One region of the Bacillus infantis NRRL B-14911 genome, then DNA from elsewhere that is predicted to be linked to it. Evidence: riboswitches for the same ligand, from Rfam matches in the RefSeq annotation. Region 1 holds a riboswitch; each other region holds the start of a gene.

Region 1 (4,109 bases):
CCTGGCTGATGCTTGTGATGACAGAAACGCCGTCTGCCCCGGCCAGAATAACAGCACGTGCATTGTGCGGTGTGATTCCGCCTATTCCTACAACTGGTATTGTGATAGCAGACTCTCTCAATTCCTGTATGAGAGCCATTCCCTGAATCGCCTTGGCATCTGCTTTTGTTGACGTCGGATAGATGGGGCCAAGACCCAGATAATCTGCGCCAGCCCTGACAGCTTCGTTCGCTTCCACAAGTGTATGGGCAGATACCCCCAAAATCTTATCCCCGATTTTCTCCCGTACTGCTTCGGCCGGCTCGTCCTCCTGCCCAATATGGACGCCGTCTGCGCCGATTTCACATGCCAGTTCTATGTCATCGTTGATGATAAAAGGAATGCCCCCTGTCCTGCACATCCGCTGAAGCTGCTCTGCAAGCACGTATTTTTCTTGCCTGCCAAGACATCCTGCCCCTTTCTCCCTGTACTGAAAAAGGGAGATCCCGCCTTTAATCGCCTCTTTCATAACCATATCCGGATTCTTAGTGCAGTTCGTGCTTCCCATGATAAAATAGACCTTTAACAGCTCTTTCATTCTTTGACTGTCAATTCGCGCCATATGCCAAGCCCTCTGCTTTCTGTCTATTGTTATATGCCCAGTGGTTTGTCGGGCCGTGGCCGCTCCCAAGGAGAAGATCATCTTCGATGGCTGCCTGGATGAAGTCTTTTCCAAGCCGGACACTCTCCTTTACAGAAAGCCCCTTCGCCAGTCCTGCCGTGATTGCTGCTGAAAAGGTGCAGCCGGTCCCATGGGTATTGACTGTATCCACCCTCCTGCCTTCAAACACATCAAAGCTGCTTCCATCAAAAAGCAAATCAGCAGCAGCTTCTTGATTTCCTGTTTCATGCCCCCCTTTAATGACTACATTGTGAGCGCCGAGCGCACATAATCTCCTGGCAGCTTCTTTCCGTTCGGCTAAAGAAGAGATTTTCATGCCGGTTATTGCTTCTGCTTCAGGAATATTAGGGGTGATGATTAGTGCGAGCGGGAGTAAATGTTCCTTCAGGGCTGCCATGGCGCTTTCCTGCAGGAGGCTAGCCCCTCCCTTGGCAATCATCACAGGATCGACGACCACCTTTGTCCATTGATAATGGCTGATAACAGCAGAAACAGCTTTAATGATGTCTGCATCAAAAAGCATGCCCGTTTTTAAAGCATCCGTCCCCATGTCGCTTCCAATGCTCTCTATCTGTTTACCTACAGCTTCGGCCGTCATCGGGAAGACCGCCTGCACGCCAGTGGTATTCTGAGCGGTGATTGCTGTCAGTGCTGACATGCCATAGACACCAAGTTCCTGGAAGGTCTTAAGGTCAGCCTGGATTCCGGCTCCGCCTCCACTGTCCGAACCCGCTATTGTCAATGCTTTCTTAATATTCATTTATATTTCTCCTTTGAGGACAGTAATGTCCGTCCTGTTTTCAAGATCCTCACCCTTAAGCAGGGCAAGGCTGTTAAGCAGCTCTATTTGAAAGGTTCCAGGTCCTTTGTTTCCCGCTGCTTCTGCAGCCATTTCTGCCGCTGCAGAGTATACAGCCAGCGCAGCCGCCGCGGCTTTCAGTGAGTCTGATTCAATTGCATGGAAAGCGCCTATGACCGATGACAGCAGGCAGCCGGTTCCTGTAACTTTTGTAAGGAGGCTGCTTCCGCCACTGATCCGGACAACTGTTATTCCATCAGAAATGATGTCCTCCTTCCCTGTAATAACAGTTACGGTGTTGAACAGTTTTGCAGCAAGAAGGGCTGTCTCTTCCGGGTTGCCGGCTTCCCCGCCGTCAACACCTTTAATTTCTCCTCCTTTTCCGGCAAGGTGAGATATTTCGGCTGCATTGCCGCGCAAAATGGAGATCGGCAGCTCTTCGAGAAGGTTTCTGCCTGTTTCAGTCCTGTAAGCTGTTGCACCTGCCCCGACCGGGTCAAGGATGATCGGCACTGAGTTTCTGCCCGCTGATTCTCCCGCAAGTTTCATAGATTTTACCACAGGGGAAGTAAGAGTGCCGATGTTCAGGACCAGCGCCCCTGCAATGCCGGCCATATCGGCAGCTTCTTCTGCAGCATGAGCCATGACAGGCGATGCCCCCAGCGCCAGCAGGCCGTTAGCGGTAAAATTGGTGACAACCATATTGGTGATATTATGTACAAGCGGCTTTTCAGCCCTAAGCTTTTCCAGCATCACTGCTATCTCTATTGTATTCATTCCCTTTTCTCCTTTCAGCAGCAAAAAAGCCAGGCCCTGAAAAGGACCTGGCAATTGTGCATAAAAATATAGCAAATAGTTCCACTTCGCTACTTTCCTACGCTGGCATCATCCAGATCAGGTCCAAAGGGTTAAAAAACGGGCCAGTTTTTCTCTCAGCCTGCTTTCCGCAGGCACCCCCAGTAGTTGCTTATTAGATTGACAATTACATAGTATCTTTTTTTGTCCCCGGCGTAAAGCGATAATCATTTACTAAACCATTTCTGCGGCAAAATGATAGATTGGCAGTTCAATGAAAACGGAAGTCCCTTCTCCTTCATTGCTCTCGGCCCAAATTTTACCATTATGCCTTGCGATGATTTCCCTTGTAATCGAAAGTCCGATGCCATTTCCGGCCGTCCTGCTGTTACTGCTTGCCTTGGTATAGTTCCTGTCAAAAATAAATGGAAGCCTTGCAGCCGGGATGCCGCTGCCGGTATCTGACAGGCATATCCTGACACTTCCGCCCTGGGATGCCAGCCTGGCGCTAAGGATCAAACCGCCAGTCTCTGTATGCCTGATGCTGTTTGAGACCAGATTGGAGAAGGCCTGCAGCAGACGGGCGGGATCTGCCTCCACCAACGGAACATTCTCAACATTCGTGTTTTCCAGATCCAGGACAAAATAAAGTCCTTTCTTTTCGGCTTCAAATTTAAATTGCTTCCTAATATTGACCAGCATCTGGCCAAGGGGCAAATAATCCATCTCAAACCGTATTTGGCCAGCCTCCATACGGGAAAGATCAAACAAGTCGCGGATCAGGACATTCAGTTCATTCAGGCGGCTGACACTTCGCTGAAGAAATTCTCTTTTTTGCTCTTCTGATTCGGCAATACCCTCCTGCACAGCTTCTATATAGCCCTTAACGGCAGCAAGCGGAGACCTTAAATCATGAGAGATGTCTGATAATATAGTGTTCTTTGCCTGCCTTGAGCGGTCGAGTTCTTTATTGGCCCTCTCCAGGCGGATATTTGCTTCATTCAGCTCTTCGGTCCGCCGGGCAACCCTTGCTTCCATCCTCTCATACAGATCTGCATTTTCCAAAGATATGGCTGCCTGAGAGGCAATCAATTCAAGAACCCGGAGATTTTCTTTTGTGAATGCATGCGAAATCTGGTTGTTTTCCAGGTACATCATACCCTTTACTTCACCCTTATTCAGGATCGGCAGGCAAATGAGCGACTTCAACAGCATCCTTTTGACATAAGGATCCCCTGAAATCAGACTGTTTTCACAGGCATAATCAAGAATGATTCCTTCTCTGCTCAGCTCTGCAAGTTCTATTGCCTGTTCGGACAGCATTTCTCTTCCTTGGACCGGCTCGAAGCGTTTTGGCCGTTCACCCCCACCGGCATACTCCCCGATCGTCCAAATTCCATCCCGTTTAAAGAGCAGAATCCCCCTGTCTGCTCCGCTGTAATGCATGGTAACCTCCATTAGCCGGGCCAGCAGATTTTCAAGCACTACTTCCCTGGATATGCTCTGGGCGGCGGAAACAAGGGCATACTCATCAAACTGAATGGAATGACTGGTTTCCGGTTCCTTCGGTAAGGAAATTTTAACCTTCTTCCGAAGATCATCAGCCTTGGCTTCTGCACCCCAAAGGCGATAGCATTTAAAAGCTTCTGAGAAAAAGGAACTTGCCATCCTGCTATATCCCTGCGCAGAAAAGTATCGGCCTGCACATTCATTTGCAAGGGCAGCATCCTGCAGGAAGCCGTTCTTTTCGGCTTCCTGAATGCTTTCATCATAAATATTAAAAAGATTGGAATCCCTCTTGGCAATCCTTCGGTATTCTGCTTTTAAAAGCAAGTATTTATGACGGAAATTCGA
Region 2 (4,109 bases), 1.9 Mb from region 1:
AAATGTTCCAGTAAATCCCCTACCGACTTGACGGTGCCAGGCACCAGGATATCACTGCTATTCACATGAAGCTTCAACGAATCCACCCCTCCTGCACTTTTTTCAAACCTCTCTCAATCTCAAATTCTCTGTAAAGCTCCTTATCCTCTGCGGCTGCGGTTCCTTCAATAGAATCAGAAACCATTTTTCCCGTGATTGGGCTTAGCAGGATGCCGTTCCGGTAATGGCCGGCTGCAATGAACAGGCCCTTATAGGCCGGGTGCCAGCCGATATAGGGAAGGCCGTCACCTGTCTGCGGCCGGATTCCTGCCCATGCCTTTTCCCACCGTGCCGATGCGAGCTGGGGCAGCAGCTTATAGGCCCGTTCGGCCAGCATCCTGACTCCGCCAAACGAAACGGAAGGATTGAACTCATTTTCATAGCTTGTTGCACCTATGATCAGGCGGCCATCCTTCTTGGGCACAAGATACCCGCCAGAATCGGAAAAGATCGTCGACCGTATCAAAGGCCCTTCAGGAATGACCGAGAGGCACTCCCCTTTCACAGGAAAAATAGGAAGCTCAAGATCTGCCTTTTTCAGCAGCTTCCCCGTCCAGGCACCTGCGGCAGCAATCACGGTTTCTCCATAAAAACTTCCTTTGCTGGTCATCACACCCTCGACGGATTCTTTATCAAATATGAAGTCTTCGATCTCCGTCCCTTCCAGCACAACTGCACCTCGGGCCATTGCCCCCACCGCAAATGCACGCGCCAGGTTCGGTGCAATCAGCTGGCCGTCATTCGGAATCAGCATGCCGCCTGCGAGCCCCCGGGAGAGATGAGGTTCCCTTTCGCAGATTTCTGCCTGAGCCATCCATCTTACCTGTCCGTCCCATTCTTTATGGAATCTGACCTGCTTCTTAAGGACCTCTGCCTCTACATCATCCCAAGCAATTTTTATCATTCCTTCATTAACAAGGCCGATGCTGATTCCTGTCAGATCCTCAAGCTCCTGGATGATGTCAGGGAACATGGCCCTGCTTTTCAGGGCCAGCTTCAGCATTGATAGATTCTCATCTATTTCTGCCTGGGCACCGAGCATTCCGGCTGCGGCAGAAGAAGCTTCAGAACACAGCTCCCTTTTTTCCAGAATGAGCACCTGCTTGCCAAGCTTCGCCTGCTGATAGGCGATAGAGCACCCTATAATGCCGCCCCCGGCAATGATCACATCATAAACTTTCTTCATATCTGCCTCCTCCCCGGTTCAGTGCAACCCTATATGCGCCGGCTGCCTCCTCCGGACTGACGGCTTTAAAAATTCCCGAGAGTACAGCAGCACCTGAAGCTCCGGCCCTTATCACCTGTTCCATATTGTCAGGAGAAATTCCCCCGAGCGCTATCACCGGAATAGAAAGCCTTCCTGTCATTTCCTCAAGGCTGGAGAGGCCCCTTGGCTCCATACCTGGCTTGGAACTGGTCGGAAAACAGTGGCCATACATGACATAATCTGCGCCATCCTCTTCTGCCTGAACAGCTTCTTCAATTGAGTGGACGGATTTTCCGATGAGCAGGCCAGGGAATGTTATCCGCACTTCCCGTACCGGAAGACTGTGATAGCCGAGCTGGACTCCCTTCACTCCCAATGCGGCCGCTGCATCCACTCTGTTATTAATGATGATCTGCTCCCCCGGGACTCCCTTTTCCAGCAGAATTCTCCCCATCTCGTAGATGTCAGCCGCTATCAGGTGATGCTCCCTGATATGAATATAGTCCACATTCCGCGAGATGCTTGAAGCTATCCTGATAAATTCCTCCGCCGGCTGTCCTGCAGAAATGGCGTGGAGCTGCAGTTTATCCCTGCTGGGCCAACCTTGTAAACGACGCAAAAAAACCACTCCCCATTGCGCAGGAAAGTGGCTGATTAATGATCTATGGCTAAAAAAATATGTACTTTTTATAACCGTTCGGCACACTTCCCTACGCTAGTATGAACTAGATCAGGTTCAAAGGGTCTCAAATGCTTGATCTCAGCCTCTTGCAGGCTCCCCTAGTGATAATTCTATTATTCAATTGTTCTCTTTTATTTTAGCATAGACATTCAGCCTGTAGAACCCGCAATTTGAATCAGACTGATGTTTCCCCTCCAGGCAGAATCGGCAGTACCGTTGAATATTTGACTTCCCTCAAGGAGAGGCTTGTCTGTATCTTCGTGATTCCGAGCTGATTCAGCTTTCGGATGAATTGTTCCAGCCCTTTCCGGTCTTTGATGGCCACTTTTAAGATATAATCATATTCTCCTGTCAGGCAGTGGCATTCCAGCACCTCAGCCATATCCACCAGCGTGCCCTCCAGTGCTTCCAGCTTTTCCGCCTGATGGATGTTAGTGCTGATGAAAATAAAGCAGAGCAGATCAAAGCCCAGTTTTTCCTGGCTTAAAATTGCCACCTGCTTCTCGATATAGCCTTCATTTTCAAGCCGCTTCACCCTCCCATGAATGGCGGGGGCAGACAGGCTGACCCTCCTGGCAAGCTCAGCGTTGCTTATTTGGCTATCCTTCTGGAGCAGATCAAGGATTTTTAAGTCCACGTCATCCAGCACCTTGTTCACAATCGATTCCATCTTACAGCCTCCTTATGATTATTCCGCCAACTCCGTTTAAGTCTATCCTTAATTTAATTTCATTCACAAAAAACACAATTGCTCTTAATAAAATTTCATATTTACTCTATTGTACGAAATAATCATTAAAACACAAAGAGAAAATGTTAAAATTAATTCAATAACTATCGAAGGAGCTGCTCCTATGCCAGCTTTATATGTATGCCTGATGCTTCTCACCTCCCTGCTGTGGGGCGGGAATTTTGTTGTAGGCAAGTCGCTTGTGGAGCATGCTTCCCCTGTGGCCTTGACCGCATTTAGATGGATCATTGCTGTTATCTTCCTGTTGCCTATCGTGCTGCGGAAGGAAAAAAAGCTTCTGCCTCCTGCAAAATCGCTTGTCCCGCTGATTCTGATGGGCATCACAGGTGTAGTGCTGTTCAATATCTTTCAATTTTGGGCGCTGGAAGAAACAACGGCCACAAATGTCGGACTGATTTCAACGCTTAACGCTATTTCAATAGCTGTTTTTTCAGCAATCTTTTTAAAAGACAGAATTAACCTGCCGCAGATTCTGACCATGATGTTTTCACTCTTCGGCGTCCTGCTTGTCCTTACCAAAGGCCATCTGGAAATGCTGCTGTCTTTGACGTTTAATAAAGGAGATTTATGGATGTTGGCAGCGGTGTGCATTTGGGGAATCTATTCGATCCTCGGCAAGTGGGCCGGAAAATATACTTCTCCAATCCTGTCGACCTTTTATTCAGGGATCTTCGGATTGGCCATCCTGCTTCCATTCAGCTATTCTGATCTCCAAATCAAAAATCCTGATCTGTCCTTTGCAGGATCCATGCTTTATACCGGACTCATTTCAACCGTTGTATGCATGGTGCTCTGGAATAAAGGGGTCCAGAAAATCGGGGCTGTCACCGCAGGGGTGTTCCTGAATTTCAACCCTGTTTTCACTGCTATCCTGGCTTTTCTGCTGCTCGGAGAAAAGCTTGAAGCAATCCAGTTTCTCGGAGGCATGATCGTCATCCTTGGCTGCTACCTGTTTACCCGCCTTCAGGCACAGCGGCAAAGAAAAAGCCTTCGCGGCAAACCGGAAGCTTCCCTTACAGCTATAGACTAGAAAAGGGATGAACAAAAAGTTAAATAGTTACTCCACTGTTAGAAAAGGTAAAATATACACTAAGATGCACTTTGTTCAGCACTATAAATAACAATGCAAGAGCATAGAAAAACGCTTGGATTATGGATATTCCAAGCGTTCTTTTTTACCCGTTAGTCATACATAAAGACTTACATAATAAGTCATTATTTCTTACGTTTTCGTTCTAAGAATATAGGTGCTATATTTAGCAAGATAGAAACAATTGTCAGAAACCAAAATGCCCTTGCCATACCAGGTATTACATCCGATAAAGCCGCCCAATCTTCCGCATTTACCCACCGAGTTAAATAACTGTAATCTGCGCAAATTGTTAATGCTGTAAATGATAATGCCATCGCCATAGCAAGATTATAATCCT
Region 3 (4,109 bases), 940 kb from region 1:
GCTCATCTATGTATTCATCATTCGGAAATATTTTCCCGCATGTCTGGCAATGGACCTGCTGCAGTGTACCATGCAGTTCAGCCACATTTCTGCTTCCTGCCGCCTGATGAAAACCGTCTACATTCTGTGTAATGATGCTTTGGACAATTCCCCTCCTTTCCCAGTCTGCCAATATATAATGCCCTGCATGGGGACTGCATTCCTTCAGCCCCATAACTCTGCGGCGATAAAATTCAATGAATTCGCTGACATGATGGTTGAGAGCTTCTGTACTGGCAATTTTCCCATAATCCACTGTATTCGTTAACCCGCTTCCTGCAGACCGGAAATCAGGCAGCCCGCTTTCTGTTGACATGCCTGCACCAGTCAATATAACCGTATAGCTTGACTCTTTCAGCCACTCTAAAAGCATAAGGACACCTCGCTTTTTTCTCTATTATAAACTTTTCCGGGGTTCAACCATCCGAAAATGGGATAAAAGTATAAAAAAGAATCTTTTAACCGGAAGGATGTTATATATGAAGACTTTCAAAAAGGAAGATTACGAAAAGGAGTATAAAAAATATGAGAGCCGCGCTGCAAAATACTTAAATGATCCGGGCAAAACAAGCGGGCTTCTTTCCAAAGCAAGCAAAAAAGCCGATTCCAGGAAAAATTCCCTATCTGAAGTATGGGACAAGCTTCAGCTCCTGTTTGAACTCATTAAAGCCTACTCAAAGGGACAGTATAGGGACATTTCTGCAAAAACAGCTGTTACGGTCATTGCTGGCATTCTCTATTTTGTGTCTCCCCTGGATCTTGTCCCCGACTTTCTTGCCGGAATCGGCATATTGGATGATGCCGCAATCATCGGCTTTATCATCAAGCAAATCGCCAATGAGCTTGAAAGATTTAAGCTATGGAGAGAAACACAGCCAGACAATATTATAGATATGGAAGAAGACAGCAAAAAAACTCTTGTATAGCAACAAGAGTTTTTTCTTTATTCTATTTCGCAAACCGGTGGTTGCCGATTTCTTTTGTAACGGCCCTTGTGCGGAGCCATTTGCTGTTAGTCTGGTCAGGATTAAAGAAAAACAGGGACTCACCGTCTTTTCTTTCTTCAGTCAATGCCTCCTGGACTGCTTTCTGTGAATCCTTCCCTGCCGGTTTATTGATCATCCCATTGTCCACAGGCTCAAATTGCCTGTCTTCGTAAATAACTTCTTTGACTGTGTCCGGAAATTTTTCGTCCTTCATTCTATTGAGGACCACTTCAGCCACAGCGACTTTTCCGGCATGCGGCTCACCTTTTGCCTCCGCATGCACAAGCCTTGCCAAAAGATCTTTTTCTCCTTTAGATAAGCTGACCTTTTGTTCTGTTATCCGCTTCTTTTTCTTTGGAGCAGACGGAATGATGAGCTTATCTCCGGCAAATATCTTTTCATCCTTTTTATAATTAGCCTTCTGTATATCCTCTGCAGCCACACCAAATTGCCTGCTGAGCTTCGAAAGGCTATCCTCTTCTTTTACAGTATATATATCGACATTATCAATCGTCTTGGCAAATGCTTGTTTTCCGGGATTTTGGACAATCTGGAATGAGATCAGCATGAATGCAGCAATCATTAAGGCAAGATATTTCATGTCTTCTCCTCCATTCAATCTTTTTTCAACATTCCTTACCCTATCACAGATAAAGATTCAGTTCCAAACTTAATTCTTTCCATGGCAGCACAGGGATATATAGGGATAACTCCGAATTTTCCGGAAGAAAGCTGTTTCAATGCCATTGCAGAGAATATCTGTTATAATGGACCATGATTCCCGGATGAATGCGGGAGCTCTGAACGGACCGGCTGCTTTATGCGGCTGTAAATAGGAGAGAATTGTGGGGGAACCGGGCACGGTTGAGACTTTATTTTTACAATAAAGGACCCTTTGAACCTGATCTGGAGAGATGCCAGCGTAGGAAACATATTCTTAATTGATGAATGTTTTTTATTGCGCACGGGTTCTGAAATCCGGGCGCTTTTTTGTTTGCATCGGGATATAAAGGAACAGCACCTCCGCCCGCGGTTGTCCAGAATTAGTTTATGCCATTAACCGGCGGTCTTTTTGGAATAATATCAGAAACAGCATGGAGGATTGATCATGAAGAAATGGCTCAGCGCATTGTGCACTGTCTGCCTGCTTGCCGGCTGCACCGGAGGACAGACTGGTCAGGAAGAAAGACAAGCTGATAAAGGGCAGGACCTGGAAAAGATAACGGTTGTCCTTGACTGGACACCAAATACTAATCACACTGGACTTTACGCTGCCAAAGCAAAGAATTTTTTCAAAGAAAATGGCCTTGATGCAGAAATCATCATGCCTGGTGACGCTGGAGCAGACCAGCTGGTTGCTTCCGGTAAGGCCGACTTTGGCGTCAGCTATCAGGAAAGTATTACACAGGCACGGGTTCAGGGTGTCCCGCTTGTGTCGGTAGCCGCCGTCATACAGCATAATACGTCCGGCTTTGCTTCTCCTGCAGCAAAAAATATCGACTCGCCAAAGGATTTTGCCGGGAAAAAATATGGAGGCTGGGGATCGCCTGTTGAGGAATCTGTTATCGCCTCATTAATGAAGCAGGAAAATGCAGATGTCTCTGATGTTTCCTTTGTTAACATGGGGGATGCCGATTTCTTTACAGCTGTTAAAAGGGATATCGATTTTGCCTGGATTTATTATGGGTGGACTGGCGTCGAGGCGGAGCTTCGCGGAGAAGATCTGAATATGGTCTACCTTACCGACTATTCCGATAAACTCGATTATTATACACCTGTTCTGGCTACAAATGAGAAAATGATCAAAAATAGTCCTGATACTGTCAGAGCCTTTGTAAAAGCAGCATCACAGGGCTATCAGTTTGCAATCAAGAATCCGGAAGAAGCTGCTGATATCCTGCTTGAGGCTGCACCTGATTTAGACGCCGAGCTGGTCAAGAAAAGCCAGGAATGGCTGTCTCCAAAATATCAGGATGATGCAGAACAATGGGGAGAACAGAGTATAGAGGTTTGGGAAAACTATGCCCAATGGATGTATGAAAATAAACTGCTGGACAGCGAGCTGGACGCTGAAAAAGCTTTTACCAATGAATTTTTGCCAGAATAGGAGGAACCATAATGGCCAGTACACTGATCAGCATTCAGATTATACCTAAAACAAAAAACGGGGAAGATGTTATTCCATATGTAGATGAAGCAATTAAAATCATTGCAGAATCCGGAGTGAAATACGAGGTCCATCCACTGGAGACAACGATGGAAGGCGAGCTTGAAGAGCTATTCCGGATCATCGCAAGGATGAATGAAAGAATGATTGCAATGGGAAGCAAAAATGTGATTTCTCAAGTCAAAATTCTGTTTCAGCCTGATGGGATCACGATGGATGACCTGACGGATAAATACAAATGAAGAAAGTGGCTGTAAAAGGATGGAAGCCGGCAGCGGTTCTCCTCCTTTTGTTCATTCTCTGGGAAGCAGCAGTAAGGCTGGCAGAAGTCCCTGCCTGGCTCCTGCCGCCGCCCTCTGACATCATGGCTGAATCTGTGGAAAGCTGGGCCCGTTTTTCCGGCCACCTGGCGTCAACTGTGCTATTATCACTGGCCGGCTTTGCACTGGGGACTGTTTTCGGGCTCACCGCGGCCATCATCCTTCACCGTCTGCCGGCTGTAAGGGAATCTGTTTACCCGCTGCTGATACTATCCCAGAATGTCCCTGTCATCGTCCTTGCCCCTCTCCTTGTCATCTGGTTCGGGTTTGGGCTGCTGCCGAAATTTATTGTCATTATTCTTGTCTGTTTTTTTCCAATCACTGTGGCAGCTTTGGACGGTTTCAGGCAGGTTCCAGCCGAGCTTAAGCATTATATGGCCATGTCAGGAGCCACCAAAAGGCAGCTGTTCTGGAAGCTGGAATGGCCCGGCTCCCTGCCCTCGCTATTTTCAGGGCTGAAAATCTCGGCCACCTACAGTGTTATGGGCGCTGTCATCTCAGAATGGCTCGGTTCGGAAAAAGGGATAGGCGTTTTTATGACTCTCGCCTCCTCCTCCTTCCGGACAGACCGTGTTTTTGTAGCCATATTTGCCATTA
Region 4 (4,109 bases), 1.2 Mb from region 1:
TCATCATGGTATGCCCGCGCCCGTTCAGGATCCAGGGATAAATTGAACTGGTCGTTCCACCTGAAATCGAACCTGGCCTTTGACAATGCATCGTCCCGAACCTGGGCACCGGGATGGCCTTTGGCTAGATCTGCGGCATGAGCTGCAATTTTATAAGCAATGACCCCTTCCCTGACATCGTTTTTATCCGGAAGCCCAAGATGCTCCTTTGGCGTTACATAGCAAAGCATACTAGTGCCAAACCATCCGATCATCGCTGCTCCTATTGCGGATGTAATATGATCATATCCCGGGGCTATATCTGTCGTCAGTGGGCCAAGCGTATAAAATGGCGCCTCCTTGCAAATTTCCATCTGCTTATCTACATTTTCTTTGATCTTATGCATCGGAACATGCCCCGGCCCCTCGATCATCACCTGGACATCATGCTTCCAGGCTATTTCAGTTAACTCTCCGAGCGTTTCTAGCTCCGCAAATTGAGCCTCATCATTCGCATCTGCTATAGAACCCGGACGCAGCCCATCTCCGAGAGAGATGGAAATATCGTAAGCTTTTAAAATTTCACAGATTTCCTCAAAATGCGTATACAGGAAATTCTCTTTATGATGCTGGAGGCACCATTGGGCCATGATCGACCCTCCCCTGGATACAATACCTGTCGTCCTTTCGGCAGTCAGCTGAATATAGCGGAGCAGCACCCCTGCATGGATTGTAAAATAATCCACTCCCTGTTCAGCCTGCTCTATCAAGGTATCCCTGTATATGTCCCAGGTCAGATCCCCGGCAATCCCCTTCACCTTTTCAAGTGCCTGATAAATCGGTACAGTCCCAACAGGAACTGGAGAATTGCGGATGACCCATTCACGGGTTTCATGGATGTTCTTCCCGGTCGAAAGATCCATAATCGTATCTGCCCCCCAGTGCACTGCCCAGGTCATTTTTTCCACTTCTTCCGCGATGGAGGAAGAAACAGCCGAATTGCCGATATTCGCATTGACCTTCACATGAAAATGGCGGCCGATGATCATCGGTTCCGCCTCCGGGTGATTGATATTGGCAGGAATGATCGCCCTTCCGCTTGCCACCTCGCTCCTGACGAATTCAGGATCCAGATTTTCCCTGATGGCGATGAACTCCATTTCAGGTGTAATGATCCCTTTCCGGGCATAATGCAGCTGAGTCACATTCCTGCCCTCTTTTGCCTTGAGAGGGAAGGGGGCTTTATTCGGGAAAATGTCTGCATAAGAAACTTCGGTCCCGGCCCGAAGCCCGTTATCCTCCGGCTTCTGCACTCTGCCTTGATAAGCTTCCGCATCCTTCCGCTCCTCAATCCAGCCTTCCCTTACCCGGGGCAAACCTTTCGTTATATCTATCTCAAAATCAGGATCAGAATAAGGGCCGCTCGTGTCATATACACAAACAGGCGGATTGTCCTCTGTTCCAATAGCAGTCCTCGAGCTTTCCTGGATTATTTCCCTGACCGGGACCTTTATATCGTCCCTGATGCCGTTTACATATACTTTCCGGCTTCCTGAAAAAAACAGTCTATTCATTTGATATAAATCTTTCATACTTCTTCCTCCTCCATCTTTGTGCCTCAGGGCAGTTTTTTACGGAGGAAGCAGGCCATGCCGGCTGCTTCCCTACGCTGACATTAATCAGATCAGGTTCCAAGGGTTTAGGATTTTCCTTTCTCAGCCTGTAAAGCTCCCCCAGCAGTGAATAAAATCTAATAGAAACTTTCTTGCATTTTTCAAAATAAAAACATCAAGTTATCTGCACACTATTTTTTCATGCGTTTATTTTTTCACAGCAAAAACCCCCCTTGCATATTGCACCGGGGGCATGCCAGGCCAAAAAATGGCATACAGCTGCCGCATCTTTCTTCTGCAGAAGCTAAAAAGCGGACTCCTGCAAAAGGAGTCCGCGTATGTATGACAAATAAAAGCCATCTACACTTCCCTCCGCTGGTACGAACCAGATCAGGTATAAAAGGGTCAAAGACTAAAAACGGGTCTTACTCTCAGCCGGCCTCTACCGGCACCCCCAGTGCCAAAATATGCTATTTTCATAAGCTACTATACCATATGCCGACCAGGAAGAGAACAGACTAATTTCATATTATTCCAAAAACACAAAGCTGGAGATTTTAAGATTTGCGGTCCTACCCTCTGTGTTTGCTGCATAAAATTGTACTAGTCCTTCCGGGCTAATCCTTGAATAGGCGAGTGATATCATTGAGCATTGGAATATACATCAGCTATATCGTTTTAGGACTTTCACTGGCGGCGCCGATCGGCCCTGTCAATGCTGTCAGGCTGGAAAAGGGGCTGAAAAACGGATTTTGGCACGCATGGATTGTCGGCGCGGGATCGATGATCGCTGACGGGGTTTATATGCTGATCGTCTATCTCGGACTCGTGCAATTCCTTGACTCCCCTATGATTCAAACCTTCCTGTGGCTGTTCGGCGGTTTTATTCTTCTTTATTCCGGAATCGAAGGCATGATGAATGCCAATAAAATATCTGTCACTTACATACGGAGCAAAGAATCGCTGTTCAAATGCTTTTTCACCGGATTCATCATGTCGGTTTCAAGCCCGCTGTCGATTTTGTTTTGGCTGGGGATTTACGGATCGGTTTTGGCCAAAACTGCGTCCTCCTTTGGGACAGGCCAGCTTCTTGTCTACAGCCTCATGATTTTTATCGGACTGGGCCTTTGGGACATTTTTGTGGCAGGCCTGACGAGCGGATTCAGGCGGTTCCTGACCTCAAAAGCGATCATCATCATCAGCATGCTTTCCGGACTGTCGCTTATTCTTTTCGGAATCTATTTTGGATATCAGGGGATTGCTTCTTTGTTTGGATAAAAAAACAGACAAACCTGATATAAATCGGGTTTGTCTGCAGTCATTATTTTTTAGAACATTGGAACAGCGGCATTAAGTATTTAAGCCTGTTGATTGGAGTGCAAGGCACGCAGACTCCTGCGGGAGATAGCGGCAAGGCTGAGACCCCGCAAGAGCTTGCTCTGAGGAGGCTCAGCGTCGCCCCGCGGAAAGCGGAGTGCCTGGAACGCAAATCAACAGCCCCATTTATAGGCGGAAATTATTCATTAAGCTTGCCAGGGCTGATTGACCGCCTATTTATTTTTAGACAGCTGCAAAGCTTTTTTTATATCCTTGAAGGAATTGGATTTTCCGTACATGAGCACTCCGCCCTTGTATACCCTTGCTCCAAATATTGAGAGCAGCAGGATGGACACAACCAGGATCCCAATCCCCGCTATCGGCTCCCAGACCGGCAGGGTGAGCATTCCTACTCTCATGAACATCAGCATCGGGGTAAAGAACGGGATATAGGAGCTGATGGTCACAAATGCTTTTTCCGGCTGTGACAGCCCGATGATCGCGATCATAAAGCCGGCTACAACGAGCATGGTCATCGGCATGATCATCTGCTGGACATCCTCGATCCTGCTGACAAGCGAGCCCAGGAAAGCTGCAAGTGTGGCATACAGGAGATAGCCGAGAATAAAGAACACTACAGCATACATGATAGTGGCTGCCGGAATATCGCCGAATCCGAAGAATTCAAAGAAGCCTCCCTGCATCGACTCAAGATTCCGCTTGACGAAAAAGTAGCCTACCAGCAGCAGCACCGACAGCTGCGTCAGGCTAAGCAAGGCGATCCCGAGAATTTTGGCGAACATCTGCTTGATGGGTGAAACGCTTGAAATCAGGATTTCCATCACACGCGAAGATTTTTCCGTAGCTACTTCCATCGCAATCATGCTTGAATACATGATGACAGCAAAATAGATGATGAACAGCAGCACATAAACAAGGCCCCTTGCCTGTGTCAGCTCTTCTTCTGTTTTGGCATTCTCCTCCAGCGCATCCCTTTGGAACTGGACAGGCTCATAGAGACTGGCAAGCTCAGCATCAGAAAGATTGATTTTTGAGGCTGCGATCCCGGTCTTTACCTGCTGAAGGGCTCCCTCCAACTCACCTGATACCGATGTATCCGCCAGGCTGAGGGATTTGTATTCGGCAGCAGGAAGCTCTTCGGAATCGGCTGAGAGAGTAAGCAGCCCTGCATAATCGCCA

What was found. A riboswitch is a leader RNA that binds a small molecule or an ion and turns the genes downstream of it on or off. The one in region 1 is predicted to bind thiamine pyrophosphate.
Region 2: it holds a riboswitch for thiamine pyrophosphate, as region 1 does, so the genes downstream of both, N288_RS02985 (thiamine phosphate synthase) here and thiM (hydroxyethylthiazole kinase) in region 1, are expected to answer to the same signal.
Region 3: it holds a riboswitch for thiamine pyrophosphate, as region 1 does, so the genes downstream of both, N288_RS07640 (ABC transporter substrate-binding protein) here and thiM (hydroxyethylthiazole kinase) in region 1, are expected to answer to the same signal.
Region 4: it holds a riboswitch for thiamine pyrophosphate, as region 1 does, so the genes downstream of both, thiC (phosphomethylpyrimidine synthase ThiC) here and thiM (hydroxyethylthiazole kinase) in region 1, are expected to answer to the same signal.

The regions. Positions count from the first base shown of each region.
Region 1 covers NC_022524.1:2,426,420-2,430,528, forward strand. The annotation lists gene thiE (thiamine phosphate synthase) at 1-601, opposite strand, end outside; gene thiD (bifunctional hydroxymethylpyrimidine kinase/phosphomethylpyrimidine kinase) at 588-1,421, opposite strand; gene thiM (hydroxyethylthiazole kinase) at 1,422-2,237, opposite strand; TPP riboswitch at 2,315-2,428, opposite strand; gene N288_RS12145 (ATP-binding sensor histidine kinase) at 2,490-4,109, opposite strand, start outside.
Region 2 covers NC_022524.1:539,752-543,860, reverse strand. The annotation lists gene thiS (sulfur carrier protein ThiS) at 1-77, opposite strand, end outside; gene thiO (glycine oxidase ThiO) at 74-1,225, opposite strand; gene N288_RS02985 (thiamine phosphate synthase) at 1,209-1,874, opposite strand; TPP riboswitch at 1,937-2,038, opposite strand; gene N288_RS02980 (Lrp/AsnC family transcriptional regulator) at 2,104-2,598, opposite strand; gene N288_RS02975 (DMT family transporter) at 2,783-3,709, shown strand; gene N288_RS02970 (hypothetical protein) at 3,895-4,109, opposite strand, start outside.
Region 3 covers NC_022524.1:1,488,919-1,493,027, reverse strand. The annotation lists gene N288_RS07655 (NAD-dependent deacylase) at 1-412, opposite strand, end outside; gene N288_RS07650 (YkvA family protein) at 519-965, shown strand; gene N288_RS07645 (cell wall hydrolase) at 988-1,626, opposite strand; TPP riboswitch at 1,863-1,971, shown strand; gene N288_RS07640 (ABC transporter substrate-binding protein) at 2,134-3,132, shown strand; gene N288_RS07635 (thiamine-binding protein) at 3,144-3,434, shown strand; gene N288_RS07630 (ABC transporter permease) at 3,431-4,109, shown strand, end outside.
Region 4 covers NC_022524.1:1,211,271-1,215,379, reverse strand. The annotation lists gene thiC (phosphomethylpyrimidine synthase ThiC) at 1-1,571, opposite strand, end outside; TPP riboswitch at 1,624-1,724, opposite strand; TPP riboswitch at 1,943-2,058, opposite strand; gene N288_RS06315 (LysE family transporter) at 2,238-2,870, shown strand; gene N288_RS06310 (ABC transporter permease) at 3,143-4,109, opposite strand, start outside.